3 regions of the Halomonas sp. 3D7M genome follow, and region 1 is predicted to be linked to each of the others. Evidence: predicted binding sites of a transcription regulator. Region 1 holds the regulator's gene; each other region holds the start of a gene.
What was found. The regulator sigma-54, encoded in region 1, starts transcription at its own class of promoters, with help from an activator protein. The targets are predictions, from matches to a motif close to TGGCACNNNNNTTGCTNT.
Positions count from the first base shown of each region.

Region 2: the regulator sigma-54 is predicted to act here: its motif matches at 1,841-1,858, upstream of speB (agmatinase).
Region 3: the regulator sigma-54 is predicted to act here: its motif matches at 1,475-1,492, upstream of INT22_RS14815 (P-II family nitrogen regulator).

Region 1 covers NZ_JABUZF010000259.1:18,250-21,531, reverse strand. Annotated here, with positions in the region: gene rapZ (RNase adapter RapZ) at 1-515, opposite strand, end outside; gene INT22_RS16790 (PTS sugar transporter subunit IIA) at 581-1,051, opposite strand; gene hpf (ribosome hibernation-promoting factor, HPF/YfiA family) at 1,056-1,364, opposite strand; gene INT22_RS16780 (RNA polymerase factor sigma-54) at 1,463-2,878, opposite strand; partial or broken gene lptB (LPS export ABC transporter ATP-binding protein) at 2,984-3,282, opposite strand, start outside.
Region 2 covers NZ_JABUZF010000035.1:95,379-98,660, reverse strand. Annotated here, with positions in the region: gene INT22_RS01170 (YjiH family protein) at 1-705, opposite strand, end outside; gene speB (agmatinase) at 842-1,792, opposite strand; gene INT22_RS01160 (sigma-54 interaction domain-containing protein) at 1,992-3,282, shown strand, end outside.
Region 3 covers NZ_JABUZF010000247.1:73,633-76,914, reverse strand. Annotated here, with positions in the region: gene INT22_RS14825 (TonB-dependent receptor) at 1-665, opposite strand, end outside; gene INT22_RS14820 (accessory factor UbiK family protein) at 851-1,192, opposite strand; gene INT22_RS14815 (P-II family nitrogen regulator) at 1,556-1,894, shown strand; gene INT22_RS14810 (ammonium transporter) at 1,940-3,187, shown strand.

The DNA.
Region 1 (3,282 bases):
CCAAATGACTCTAGTGTCAGGGTTAATCTATCTTCACGCTGTTGGGCAACCTGATCCGTTATCCGGCGGCGCAGGTCATGAACCGACAGACGCGATGTGTCGATCATCAGGTCAGCCAGATCACGGATGTCGAGCAGGGTTTCTTCTTCTTTATTGATGGCCTCTTCAAGCGTCATGTCACTATCACGCGTAAGAGGGTGGCGACGACGCGTGGCTGAGTATCGCTCAAGAAGAATTCGGGCATCGGTGGTTAGATAGATAACCTGGAAGTGAATGCTTTTCTGACGCAAAGATTCAAGCATTTTTGGCAGTTGCTTTAGTGCAGCAGGTAAATTGCGCGCATCGATACTTACCGCTAATTGGGGGCGTGCCCCTTGCTCACGAAGCTCATCCACCAGGGAGCCGAGTAGCATGGCGGGCAAGTTATCGATGGCACAATAGCCAAGATCTTCTAACGCTTGTAAGGCGATAGATTTACCGGACCCTGAACGGCCGCTAATGATCACCAATTGCATAGAGTTTCTCTTGGCATGCCAATAAAAATGGAGGTAAACGTAGGCAGTGTCTAGCGGTGGACTATTTAAGTAACAGGTTGTTCACGAATTTTTGCTGTTATAAGGTCCAATAGCTCACGTTGGCTAGCCGTTCTACGAAGCTGCTGACGTGTGTCAACGCTGTTCATGATAGACGCCACTTGCCCTAATAAGGCTAAGTGCGTGTCGTCCGCCTCTTCGGGTACTAAAAGTACGAAAACAAGGTCGACGGGATCGCCATCAATAGCATCGAAATCTACAGGCTCGGCTAACTTTAAAAAACCAGCGATAGGCGAGCTGCAGTGAGGGCTACGGGCGTGAGGAATGGCAACGCCGTTGCCTATTCCAGTGCTACCCAAACGCTCACGACCAATCAGGCGGCTGAAGACTTCTTGGCTATCTAGGCTTGGCGTGTTTTGCGCAATAAAGGTGCTGAAAAATTCCAGCACCCTTTTTTTGCTGCCCCCGGGGACGTCATACAGCACGCGCTCCGGGGGAAGTATGGTTTCCAACGTCATTGAGTTAACGCACGCCAGCGCCTTGGGCGCGAGCTTGTGCTTTTTCCTTGTGTTTAACGAGTTGACGGTCAATTTTGTCCGCTAGTGCATCAATCGCAGCATACATATCATTGTCTAATGCTTCTGCGTGTAGATCGGCACCTGCAGCATGCAGGGTGCAGGCAGCTTGCTGACGCTCCTTTTCAACAGATAAGGTCACTTGTACGGTGGTGATATTGTCATAATGGCGCTCAACGCGTTCCAGCTTCTCATTTACATAGTCACGCAAGGCGTCAGTCAGATCTACGTGATGACCAGTGATATTTACTTGCATTGACGTGCTCCTTATCCATCGGACTGTTCTTCGATTGTAACCCTTTTTGCGCTATTGCAAAGCCCCTAGACAGACTTTGTCTCGTTAGCACTGTTTTATTAGCGTAAACGGCGGCGCTCGCTTGAAGAGGGAATACCCATTGATTCACGATATTTGGCCACCGTTCGCCTTGCTACATTAATGCCACCCTCTTCCAATAGCGCCACGAGGCGGCTGTCTGAGAGCGGTTTGCCGGGCGGTTCATCTTGCACCAGTTTTTTGATTCGAGCCCGGATGGCGGTGCTGGAGTGACTGTCGCCGCCGTCCTGGCCACTTACTTGGCTGGAAAAGAAGTATTTGAGTTCGAACACACCGCGCGGGGTATGGATATATTTCTGGGTGGTGACCCTGGAAATAGTAGATTCATGCATTTCAACGGCGTCTGCGATATCGGCTAAGATCAGCGGTTTCATGGCTTCTTCACCGTGTTCCAGAAAGCCTATCTGGCGAGCTATGATTTCTCGGCCCACCCGCAGTAGCGTATCATTTCGACTTGAAAGGCTCTTGATGAGCCAGCGCGCTTCCTGGAGATGCTCTTTTAAAAATTGGTTATCTTGGCTCTTGTCAGCCCGTTTGATGAGGCTTGCGTAGTCAGGTTGAATGCGCAAGCGCGGCAGTGCCTCTGGGTTTAGCTCCAGGTGCCATCCTTCGTGGTCATGGCGGACGACTAAATCTGGCGTTACGTAGCTGTCATCTGTGTCGCCAAAGGCGCTCCCGGGGCGAGGGTCCAGGCTGCGGATCAAGCGGATTACGTCATCAAGCTGCTCATCATCTAGACTTAACCGCCGCTTTAGCAAACGCACATCATCTTTACCGAGCGCTTCAAGAAATTGACGCACTAAGCGCTTGGCAGGCATCAGCAGCGGTGTATCTTCGGGTAGTGAGGCGAGCTGCAGCATTAAGCACTCCCGCAGGTCGCGAGCAAATACACCGGTGGGCTCAAACTGTTGAAGGCGCAGCAAGGTTGTTTCAACTTCACGCTGGCTAAGGCCTTCATGCCCTTGGGCTTTAAGTCCTTCGCGAATGTCATTGAGAGGTTGAGTTAGGTAGCCGTTGGCATCCAGTGCATCGATGAGGCTTTCAGCAATGGCATGGTCGCGTGGTGAAAAATCTGTCATGGCGAGTTGCCAAAGTAAGTGGCCATGCAAACTTTGACCAGCGGCTTGACGCTCAAAGTCAGGCCCCTCGCTGCTGGCACCATGGCTACCTAGGTCTTGATAAGTGTCTGACCAGTCACTGTCAGTTGAGAGTTCGTTAGGAATGCTTTCGGACCATTCAACTTCCTGGGGTTCACTAACGGCCTGTTCGCCGAACTCATCTTCCTGCTCAAGCATTGGATTGGCATCAAGTGCTTGCTGAATTTCTTGACGGAGGTCCAGCGTTGATAGCTGTAACAGGGCGATGGCCTGCTGCAGCTGAGGTGTCATGGTCAGCTGTGTACCGATACGCAATTGAAGAGAAGCTTTCATGACCATCTGAGAACCACTCGTTAATCAGAAAGCTCCACCCTAGTGCGAGTTATGGCTTGGTGCAAGTGCAATAACTATGCCACCACTACTATTTTTTTTGCAGGTGGCTGTTTACAGGCGGAAATCAGCCCCCAAATAAACGTCTCTTACCCGCTGGTTGTTGAGAATTTCCTGAGGGGGGCCACTGGCGATGATATGACCGTCACCTACAATGTAGGCAATATCGCAAATATCTAGTGTTTCCCTGACGTTATGATCAGTGATTAGTACGCCGATATGGCGTTTTTTGAGGGCTCGAATGATCGTTTTAATATCACCCACTGAGATCGGGTCAACGCCGGCAAACGGCTCATCAAGCAGAATAAAGGCAGGCTCTGTCGCGAGGGAGCGTGCGATCTCAACACGTCTAC
Region 2 (3,282 bases), on a different contig from region 1:
ACTAAACGCGATGGAAGCCACTGAAAAGTTAGTCGCAATGACCGATGCCTCACGAGCATTGTAATAACCCTGCTCATACTGTTGGGCGGTGATCAATACCCCCACGGTGCCTGACCCCATCCAAGAAGCCGTTGCATCGATAGCACTGCGCCCAGGAAGATTGAAAATCACCCGAAACGGCTTACGCACCATGGTGCCGATAAATTCCATAAAGCCAAATTCGACCAAAAACGGGAGCAGAATCGCCGCAAAGAAGAAGAACGTCAGTAGCACCGGCGCCAAATCATTGAGCATTACGCCGCCAGTAAACGGTGCCGTCACAAATTCTGGGCCGACTTGAAAAAAGGTCATGACGACAAAGATGCCACCTAAGATGCGCATCACTACCCAAATAGTGTCTACGTCAAACATCTCTTGAAAGTGACCACGTTGCGCCCAGTTAGGCTTTGCCACTTTAACGTAAAGCGTTATCACTACGGACAGACATAGGACTAGCATGGCAATGGCAGGTAGTGCAGAGCCAAGCAGCGACTGCAACCCATCGGCCATTAGGCCCATGCCAATATTAATCGTTCCTCCCACTTGAAAAGGCACCAAAAACAAGAGGACGCCAATTAAGGAGGGAATCAAAAACTTCAGCAAATGAGCACGCTGAATTGGAGCCGACGGCTCGGCGTCATCCAATTTTACTTGAGAGAAAGACATACGGTTCACCTATTGGAAGTGATTATTGGAGGTGGGCTGGTGGCTTCCTGGCAGGCAATAAGCAGCCTGCCATTTCTCTGACCATTAGCGCTTTGTCAGGTAAGCGCTTTTTATTTATGAGCTATTTCAGGACAGCTTAATCACTGTGTTTCACGCCCGGCAGCACGCAGAGCATTTCGTACAGCAGTGTGGCGCCCATCAATGCGGTATTACCGCTGGGGTCATAAGGAGGCGACACTTCCACTAGATCACAGCCGACGATGTTCAAGCCTGCCGCACCGCGCACAATTTCCAGCCCTTGCGCTGAGGTCAGTCCGCCCATCTCTACCGTTCCCGTTCCTGGCGCAACGGAAGGATCCAAGCCATCGATATCGAAGCTGATATAGACAGGCACATCGCCCATCTGCTCGCGCACTTCTTCCATCAAGGGAGCAAGCGAGCGATGCCAGCACTCTTCAGCGGGAACAACGCGGAAACCCTGGCTTCGGCACCAATCAAAATCTTCGGCTGCGTAACCGGTACCACGAAGGCCAATTTGCACCACTTTGCCGTGGGCTAACAGGCCTTCTTCCTGAGCACGGCGAAACGGCGTGCCATGAGCAATTGGCTCACCGAACATGTGCTCGTTCACATCGGCATGGGCATCGATATGGATCAGCCCCACTGGCCCATGCTTTTTGGCAATGGCACGTAAAATGGGCAGTGTCAGGGTGTGTTCGCCACCCAACGTTAGCGGAATGCAGTTGTGTTTAAGCACGTCATCATAAAAGGCCGTGATGATGTCGACGCTTTTGGGCAGGTGAAACGTGTTGATGGGCACGTCACCGATATCGGCCACTTGTAAACTTTCAAACGGGGCGGCGCGGGTCGCCATGTTATAGGGTCGCAGCATGCGAGATTCATCACGAATCTGGCGTGGGCCAAGACGCGTACCAGGCCGGTTAGACGTACCAATATCCATTGGAATACCGATAAAAGCAGCATCTAAGCCAGCAGCACTTTCCTGAGTGGGTAAACGCATCATAGTGGCTGGCCCACCAAAGCGCGGCATACTATTGCCCCCAAGCGGCTGGTTAAAATCAGACATACAGATCTCCTTGGCGTTGTTCATGTTGTAGCTCGGAATAACAACTACATTGCACAGAACATGCCAAGTCTCTAAACGCCCTAATAATAGGGCTTTCAGCCATTATTGATGCAGTAATGAATCAAAATCACGTACACTTAAGTCATCTATGCATCATTGATGCAAAAATGAATTACAGGTTACTCAAGAGACAATCGCTGTGAGTGAAATCGATAAGTGCGTGCTAAAAACCATTGTAGAAACCGCCAACGATCACTTCTTCATCGTCAGCGGAGAGGGTCGAGTGCTTGATATCAGCCCCGGCGCTGAGGCTGTTTATGGCGCGCCCCGGGAAGAATTGCTAGGTAGTAGCGTTTACCAGCTTCAGCAAGCAGGCATTTTGAAGCCATCCATCACCTTAGAAGTGATGCGCACCCACCAGCCGGCCCAACTTATGCAGGTAACAGGCACCGGGCGCCGTGTGATAGCTCAAGCCTACCCTGTCTTTGTGAATGGGAAGTTAGAGCGTGTTATCAGCCGCTCCAGAGACTTAACCGACTTACAGCTCCTACAAGACGAATATGCGCTACTCCAGAAACGCTTTAGTGAGCACTTAAAACGTAGCCAAGCAGCCCACGGTGCCGAGGAACAAGCGCTGGACGACGCGCTGGATAACTTGCAGGCGCGAAGCCACGTTATGCGTGAAGTCGCCTTGCTTCTCAAACGGGTCGCCCCCTCGGACGCTAATGTATTGATGCTGGGAGAGTCGGGCGTGGGAAAAACCGCGTTTGCCAAACAGTTGCACCGTTGGAGCCAACGCCATAACCATCCCTTTATTGAGGTTAACTGTGCGGCCATTCCCGAAAACTTATTTGAGTCTGAGATGTTTGGCTATCAGCCCGGCGCGTTCAGCGGCGCGGCTCGCCAAGGAAAAGCAGGCTTACTAGAGCAAGCGGAAGGTGGCACGCTGTTTCTCGATGAAATCGGTGAGCTTCCCTTATTAATGCAAACCAAACTATTAAAAGTTATCCAGGACGGAAGCCTTACCCGGTTAGGCGATACACGACCGCGCAAAGTGGACTTTCGCTTAGTTGTCGCCACAAATCAGAATCTAGCTAAACAAGTAGAAGCGGGCCTATTTCGCCTGGATCTTTACTACCGTCTCAACGTCATACCGGTCACACTTCCCCCTTTGCGCGACCGCCGAGAAGATATTCCTGATCTCGTGGAAGCCTGTTTGAAGCGCCTTAACCAACGCTATGGGCGGCAAAAAATCCTGGGCAATCCAGTATGGTCAACGTTAATGGGAAGCGACTGGCCAGGTAACGTCCGCGAGCTTGAAAACTGGTTGGAAAGAGCTTGGCTATCCAGCCCAACGGATCAAATTGAAGCACCTAGCCTTCCTACGCAGCAGCCCCCTGCTAATCTGCCGCAAACGTCAATCTCTTCGCCAATAGCCGCCTTAGCCCCCGAAGAAACCCTAAAGCAGTACCTCGCCAGACTAGAGCGCG
Region 3 (3,282 bases), on a different contig from region 1:
TGGCCGCTGCCGTCGTAGTGACGGCCGTTGTCCACAATGGAGGTACCCAGATAGCCCTGAACCCGCTCATTGCCGCCGCTGATCGATTGCGACAGACGTCGATCCATATCATCGCTGTTGTTGAAGCCTGTGGTGATGCCAGCTTCGGTGCGCCAGTTCAGGCCTTCTTCGCCTTTGCGCGTAATGATATTGATCAAGCCCCCCGTAGCACCGCCGCCATACAGGCTGCTGGCGCCGGAAAGCACTTCTACACGCTCAATATTGAAGGGATCAATGGCATCGAACTGACGGGAAAGCCCCCGCGAACTGTTCAGAGATACGCCATCGATAAGCACCTGCACGCCCCGACCACGCATGTTTTGCCCATAATTGGTGCGCCCTTGCGGTGCCAGATCCAGCCCCGGCACAAGTTGCCCCAATGCCGTCTTTAGGTCTGCACCATTGCGGGTCTGCTGTTGCAGCATCTCTTGGTCAATCACCCATACCGCGCCGGGTATCTGACTGATCTGGGTCGGGGTGCGGGAGCCAACCACCACCATGGTATCTTCAGCGTTTGCGTTTAGCGTGGATCCAGACGTTGTGTTTTGGGCGAAAACATCGCTGGAAAAGCCTAGTAATAGACCCGTGCCAATGAGTGCAGCCGTTGAAGAAGACCAGTCAGACATGGTGAACAATCCGCGAGCAGTTAGGGAATAAGAGGCGGAGAGTATCACCACAACAATCAAAGTCAATGATATTGATTCGTGTTTATTGGGTGGGTAGGACGCTCTTTACGTCATCAACATCAACGGATTAAGCCACCCCGTAGTCGGCAATAGGCGTCGTCAACCTATTGCCGTCCGTTCTGGATTTAGGCGGGCTTGCTATCCTCTGAACCATCACTGTTCGGTTCAGGAGCGGGGGTTGGTGGTGCTTCTGCTTCAACGGGGGAAGGGCTCGTTGAGGTAGAGGCTTCCACGGCTGCCTCAAGGCTAGCCACTTGGCGCTCTAGAGCTTCAACGCGTGAGCGGGTGCGCTGTAATACATCCATCAAAATATCAAAGTCTTCCCGTGACACCAGCTCCAGCCTGTCAAAGGCACCACGCACTACCTGCTGTACGCCTTTTTGAATATCTTCCGGGGCTTGGGACGCGTTCTGTAAACGATCCCCAATTTGCTGGGCTAAACGGCTAATGCGATCTTGAGGCGCCATCGCTCTCTCCTTAAATGACCACGCATAAATGTGCACTGCTTACTAACTATAAGGATACGCAACCCGCAGTCGATGCGCATGCATCGTTTACAAATTAGCCTCTGGCCTCTCTTTATCGGCGGGGTGTATCGAAGGAGTGCATCGAAATGGAGCGCCGCGTTTTTATTAATGTTCTTTTATGGTGCAAGTAGGCAGTGGCGGCTGCTGCTAAGTCTTCCTTGCCACCGAATAATCTTGAATTTTATAAAACAAACTGCTGACTTATAAGAAAAAAAAGTTGGGTGGCATGGTATGCGCATTAACGAGATAAGCAGTTAATTCGGGCGGCGCTGCCGCTACCTAATCCAGCAGGGGAGATCCGGGATGAAACTCATCACCGCTATCATCAAGCCATTCAAACTTGACGACGTTCGTGAAGCGCTCGCTGACAACGGCGTTCAGGGCATCACGGTGACTGAAGTTAAAGGCTTCGGTCGTCAAAAGGGGCATACCGAGCTGTATCGTGGTGCGGAGTACGTCGTCGACTTTCTACCCAAGGTAAAAGTTGAAGTGGCCGTGGACGACACCCGGTTAGAGAGCGTATTGGAAGCGATCTGTAGCGCGGCTAACAGCGGCAAGATCGGTGACGGCAAGGTGTTTGTGACACCGCTTGAAGACGTTATTCGGATTCGGACAGGCGAACGCGGTGCAGACGCCGTTTGAAGCTGTTTTTTCGGATCATTTCTATAGTTCAACGGGGAACTTAAAATGAATGAGTTGACTGATCTGAGCTACGCGCTCGACACGTTTTACTTCCTAATTTGCGGCGTGCTCGTCATGTGGATGGCCGCTGGCTTCTCAATGCTTGAGGCTGGCTTGGTACGTTCAAAAAACACCGCCGAGATTCTGACCAAAAATATCGCGCTATTTGCGATTGCCTGCACCATGTACTTGTTGGTGGGTTACTACATTATGTATTCCAGCAGCGCGGGTGGCTTCCTACCCAACCTTGGTTTCTTAATTGGCGCTGAAAACAGCGTGGATGCAGTGACCGCAGGCGGTGATGATGCGCCTTACTACTCAATGCGCTCTGACTTTTTCTTCCAGGTAGTGTTCGTGGCCACTGCCATGTCGATTGTGTCTGGTGCGGTTGCTGAGCGCATGAAGCTGTGGGCTTTCCTGGCCTTCGCAGTAGTGATGACAGCCTTTATTTATCCGGTGTCTGGCTACTGGACATGGGGCGGCGGCTGGTTGTCTGAAGTCGGCTATTCCGATTACGCGGGTTCCGGCATTGTTCACTTAGCAGGTGCCGCGGCTGCCTTAGCGGGTGTATTGGTGCTTGGCCCACGTAAAGGTAAGTACGGTAAAGATGGGTCTATCCACGCGATTCCAGGCGCCAACATGCCGCTGGCCACACTGGGTACCTTCATCCTTTGGATGGGTTGGTTCGGTTTCAACGGTGGCTCTGAACTGAAAATGTCCGACATCAGCTCTGCCAACAACGTTGCTCAAGTGTTTGTTAACACCAATGCGGCCGCTGCCGGTGGCGTGCTTGCCGCACTGATTCTTGCCAAACTATGGTTCCGTAAAGCGGACCTTACCATGGCGCTTAACGGTGCACTGGCTGGTCTTGTCGCGATTACTGCGGATCCTCTGTCGCCCTCTGCGCTGGGCGCTGCGGTGATTGGGGCGGTGGGTGGCTTGATCGTTGTCGCTGCGATCGTCATGCTGGACAAGCTGAAGCTTGATGACCCGGTCGGTGCGATCTCGGTACACGGTGTGGTGGGTATCTGGGGCGTGCTGGCGGTTCCGCTGACCAATGGCGACGCTTCTTTCGGCGCACAGCTGATCGGTATCGTTGGTATCTTTGGCTGGGTATTCGTTGCGAGCCTGGTGGTATGGTTGGTGCTGAAAGCCATCATGGGTATCCGCGTTAGCGAAGAAGAAGAGTATGAAGGTGTCGATATTGCTGAGTGCGGTCTTGAAGCCTATCCCGAATTTAGCGTTAAGAAATAAGCTTACGCTAATTAAATGAGCTGGCGTGCTCTTTTGGCCTCCCTATCGGGAGGCCTTTTTGCCTTAGTGCATTGTTACAATCCATTGGCGTTGAT